2 regions of the Micromonospora sp. NPDC050784 genome follow, and region 1 is predicted to be linked to the other one. Evidence: riboswitches for the same ligand, from Rfam matches in the RefSeq annotation. Region 1 holds a riboswitch; the other holds the start of a gene.

Region 1 (2,193 bases):
CCGGCCAGCGGGCCGCGGACGCCAGCAGCAACCCGGTCAGCTCCCGCTCACCGAAGTACGCCTCGGCGACCGGGGAGAGCATGCCGGCGGCCACCGCCGACGCCCCCGAGCCGGGCGCCGGATCGTGCACCACCACTCGCAGCCCGCGCGTGGCGCAACGCCAGGCGATCGCCAGCCCGATCGGCCCCGCCCCCACCACTGCCACGTCCGGCCGGACCCGGTCGCGCGACGGCGGTGACGGGGACCGGCCGGTCAGCACGTCAGGGCCTCGATCAGCTCGGCGGTAGCCCGTGCCGGGTCGGCGGCGGCGGAGACGGCACCGACCACCGCCACCCCGTACGCCCCGGCGGCCCGCAGCGCGGGCACCCGGGCTGCGGTCACTCCGCCGATCGCGATGACCGGGACGTCGACGGCGTCGACGACGGCGCGTACCCCGGCGGGCCCGATGGGGTCCGGCAGGTCGGTCTTGGTGCTGGTGGTGTGGCACGGCCCGACGCCGAGGTAGCTGGCGCCCGCCCCGACGGCCTCGCGGGCGGGGCCCGGTGCGCGGGCGGTGGCGCCCAGCACACCGGTGGGGCCGAGCACCCGGCGGGCGGCGTCGACCGGCAGGTCGTCGGCGCCGACGTGCCCACCGGCGACGCCCGCCGCCAGCGCCACGTGCAACCGGTCGTTGACCAGGCAGGTCGCTCGGTACGGCGCGCAGAGCGCAAGCACCCGCCGGGTCAGGTCGTACGCCTCGCGGTCGGTGGCGGAATCCTCGACCCGGACCTGCACCACCAGATCGGCGTGGGCCACGCTGAGGGCGGCGCGAACCACGGCGAGTGGGTCGCGACCGGGTCGGGTGTCGGTGATGAGATGCAATCGCCCCAGGGACGGCACGGCAACGCTCCTCCCTGCGCCGGCATTACCCGGATCAGGTTCGACGGTCGGGGGCTGTCAGCCCCCCTCTCAGCCCGGTACACCGGGCTCCCGTGGGTTACTTGCGTGTCACCGTACGACAGATCCGCCGGCCTGCCAAGGCGCGGGGTCGACGGCGGCCGGTGGGCCGGACCGCACCAGAACGACCAAGATCCATGGGGCACTTCATACGGTCCTGTTCGGAATGTCGCCCCCCGTTGCAGAACCGTTACCCGTCTGCATCTTGCCCGACATCGAGGCAGCCGAATTAATTTGTTCAGCGATTCGACAAAATGTCGGTGGAGGCACCGTCGCACGGTGTGACCACCGGCTCCATCAGGGACGGCCTTCGGCGAGCCGACTCCCGCGAGCTCTGTCACTACGACACAGGAGGCGGCGTGTCCCGTTCTCGTCGTGCCCGCGTACCCATCACCGCAACCCTGATCTCCCTGGCCATGGCCTCGACCACCCTGTTCGGCGCGCCCGCCCAGGCGGCCGCCCAGGTTCCCCCACGGGATGCGCAAGCCGCAGCCCCGGTCAGCCAGGTGGTGCCGAAGGCGCCAAAGGCCGCGGCCGATCCCTTCTCCGTCCTGATCTTCTCCAAGACCGCCGGCTTCCGGCACGACTCCATCCCCACCGGTATCGCCGCCATCCAACAGCTCGGTGCTGCCAACGGATTCACCGTGGACAACTCCGAGGACGGCGCCGCATTCAACGACGCCAACCTGGCGAAGTACAAGGCGGTGATCTGGCTCTCCACCACCGGTGACGTGCTCAACGCCGACCAGCAGGCGGCGTTCGAGCGCTACGTGAAGGCCGGCGGCGGTTACGTCGGCATCCACGCCGCGTCGGACACCGAGTACAGCTGGGCCTGGTACGGCGACCTGGTCGGCGCGTACTTCGCCAACCACCCGCAGAACCAGCAGGCCACGGTCAAGGTGGAGGACCACGCCCACCCGTCCACGGCCGGGTTGCCGGACCGCTGGTCCCGGTTCGACGAGTGGTACAACTACCAGACCAACCCCCGGCCGGACGTGCACGTGCTGGCCAGCCTGGACGAGAAGAGCTACACCGCCGGTGCCGGCGCGATGGGTGCGGACCACCCGATCGCCTGGTGTCAGGACTACGACGGTGGCCGCTCCTGGTACACCGGAGGCGGGCACACCCGGGAGTCGTACGCGGAGCCCGAGTTCCTCTCCCACCTGCTCGGCGGCATCCGCACCGCGGCCGGTGTCGAGAACGCCGACTGCGGCGCCTCGAAGACCTCGAACTTCGAGAAGGTCTCGCTGGACAGCA
Region 2 (2,193 bases), on a different contig from region 1:
CCCCCGGCTCGCGCATCGGGTCGGCGTACCGGTTCACCCGGGCCGTGTCGCCCACCCCGCCGAGCAGCTTGCGCAGCGCGGTGGCGTGCCACGCCAGCAGCACCTTCTCCGCCTTCTCCGGCTTGCGGAACAGCGCGATGTACGACGAGCGGGCCTTCTGCTGGGCGTCGGTGCTCAGGGCGTGCGCCATGGCCGCCGGATGCGGCACGGACACCGCCGTCAGCGTGCGGACCCGCTCGGGGTGCCGGGCGGCGACCGCCCAGGCCACGATCGCGCCCCAGTCGTGGCCGACCAGGTGCACGGCATCCAGCCCGAGCGCGTCGAGCACCGCCACCACGTCGGTGACGAGCTCGGGGATCCGGTAGTCGGCCACCACCGTGGGCCGGGCGCCCGGTGAGTAACCGCGCTGGTCCAGCGCGTACGTGCGCAGCCCACCCGTCTGCAGCGTCGGCACCACGTCGTCCCACTCGCCGCTGTGCTGGGGGAAACCGTGCAGCAGCAGGACGGGTGCGCCGTCCGTCGGACCGTCGACGGTCACCTCGAACGTGAAGCCTCGCGCGTCAACCCGCATGATCGGAAGCGTACCCAGCCGGCGGCGGGCCGGCCTCTCCCGCAGGTCAGGCGGATGCCCTGCTGGGCCCGCGCCCCAGGTCGGTGTTAGCGTCAGCGAGACAACTTCATATCCGACAGGGGAGCGCACAGCGCTGAGAGTGCGGGCACGCCCGCAGACCCTCGAACCTGATCTGGGTAATGCCAGCGCAGGGAGTTCGGTCGACCTCCAGCCGCGCCGCAGTCCGGTGCCACCGGACGCGGCGTGCGTCTTCTCCTGGTTCGCACTCACGAACTGGGAGCAACACATGAAATCCACCACCGACACACACCGTTGGCGCACCATCGACATCGTGGTCGCCTCGGTGATCGCGGTCGCCTTCGGCGTCATCTTCTGGGCCTGGGGCCTGGTCTGGAGCGCCACCGAGGGCGCGTTCGCCTTCTTCCCGCCGGCGCAGACGCTGCTCTACGGCGTCTGGCTGATGCCGGCGGTGATCGGTGGGCTGGTCATCCGTAAGCCCGGCGCCGCGCTCTACTGCGAGACGGTGGCCGCGGTCCTGTCCGCGCTGCTGGGCAGCCAGTGGGCCGGCACGGTGATCCCGCAGGGCATCGTGCAGGGCATCGGCGCCGAGCTGGCCTTCGCCGCCTTCCGGTACCGGTCGTTCCGGCTGCCGACCGCGGTGTTCGCCGGCGCGCTGACCGGCCTGAGCGCGGCGCTGTTCGACTTCTTCGTCTGGAACGTCGACTACGCGCTGACCGACTACCGCATCCCGTACGCGCTGCTCACCATCGTCAGCGCCACCGTGATCGCCGGCGTGGGCGGCTGGCTGCTCACGAAGGCCCTGGCCAACACCGGCGTCCTGGACCGCTTCCCGGCAGGCCGAAACCGAGCCCTGATCTGACCCCCTGGACGATGATGTTGATCAAGAGGTTTGCGTCAACAGGAGGCGATCTCCTGACGCAAACCTCTTGATCAACCGGGGATAGGCGCGGGCGCGCGGCCCGGAGGGGGTGGGTTTGGTGGGCGGGGTACTGCTGCGGGGGTTCGGGTGGCGGCACGCTGGACGGCGCGCTTGGGCGGTGCGCGGGGTTGACCTGCGGGTTGAGGCTGGGGAGCGGGTTCTGCTGCTCGGGCCCTCCGGGGCCGGGAAGAGCACCCTGCTCAGCGCGCTGGCCGGGCTGCTTCCCGAGGACTCCGGCGAGCAGGAGGGCACCGTCGAGATCGACGGGCTCGACCCGCGCAAGGGGCGGGAACGGGTCGGCATCGTCTTCCAGGACCCGGAGACCCAACTGGTGATGGCGCGCTGCGGCGACGACGTCGCGTTCGGGCTGGAGAACCGGGGCGTGCCGGCCGACGAGATCTGGCCCAGGGTGGACGAGGCGCTGCACCGGGTCGGCTTCCCGTACTCCCGGGACCGCCACACCGCGGCGCTCTCCGGCGGCGAGCAGCAACGCCTCGCCCTGGCCGGCGCGCTGGCCCTGCGCCCCGCCCTGCTGCTGCTCGACGAGCCGACCGCCAACCTCGACCCGGCCGGGGCCGACCTGGTCCGGCACGCGGTGGCCGGCGCGTTGGACTCCGACACCACGCTGATCCTGGTCGAGCACCGGGTGGCCGAGGCGCTGCCGCTGGTCGACCGGGTGGTC

Evidence for each region. Region 1 has a riboswitch for thiamine pyrophosphate ahead of ACIBD9_RS14060 (thiamine phosphate synthase). Riboswitches for the same ligand answer to the same signal wherever they lie in the genome.
Region 2: linked by a shared signal. The riboswitch ahead of ACIBD9_RS27935 (ECF transporter S component) and the one ahead of ACIBD9_RS14060 (thiamine phosphate synthase) in region 1 are both predicted to bind thiamine pyrophosphate.

What each region holds. Positions count from the first base shown of each region.
Region 1 is NZ_JBITGG010000008.1:225,351-227,543, forward strand. Features, by position in the region: gene thiO (glycine oxidase ThiO) at 1-256, opposite strand, end outside; gene ACIBD9_RS14060 (thiamine phosphate synthase) at 253-879, opposite strand; TPP riboswitch at 874-983, opposite strand; gene ACIBD9_RS14065 (ThuA domain-containing protein) at 1,296-2,193, shown strand, end outside.
Region 2 is NZ_JBITGG010000025.1:93,732-95,924, reverse strand. Features, by position in the region: gene ACIBD9_RS27940 (alpha/beta fold hydrolase) at 1-571, opposite strand, end outside; TPP riboswitch at 679-783, shown strand; gene ACIBD9_RS27935 (ECF transporter S component) at 858-1,451, shown strand; gene ACIBD9_RS27930 (ABC transporter ATP-binding protein) at 1,570-2,193, shown strand, end outside.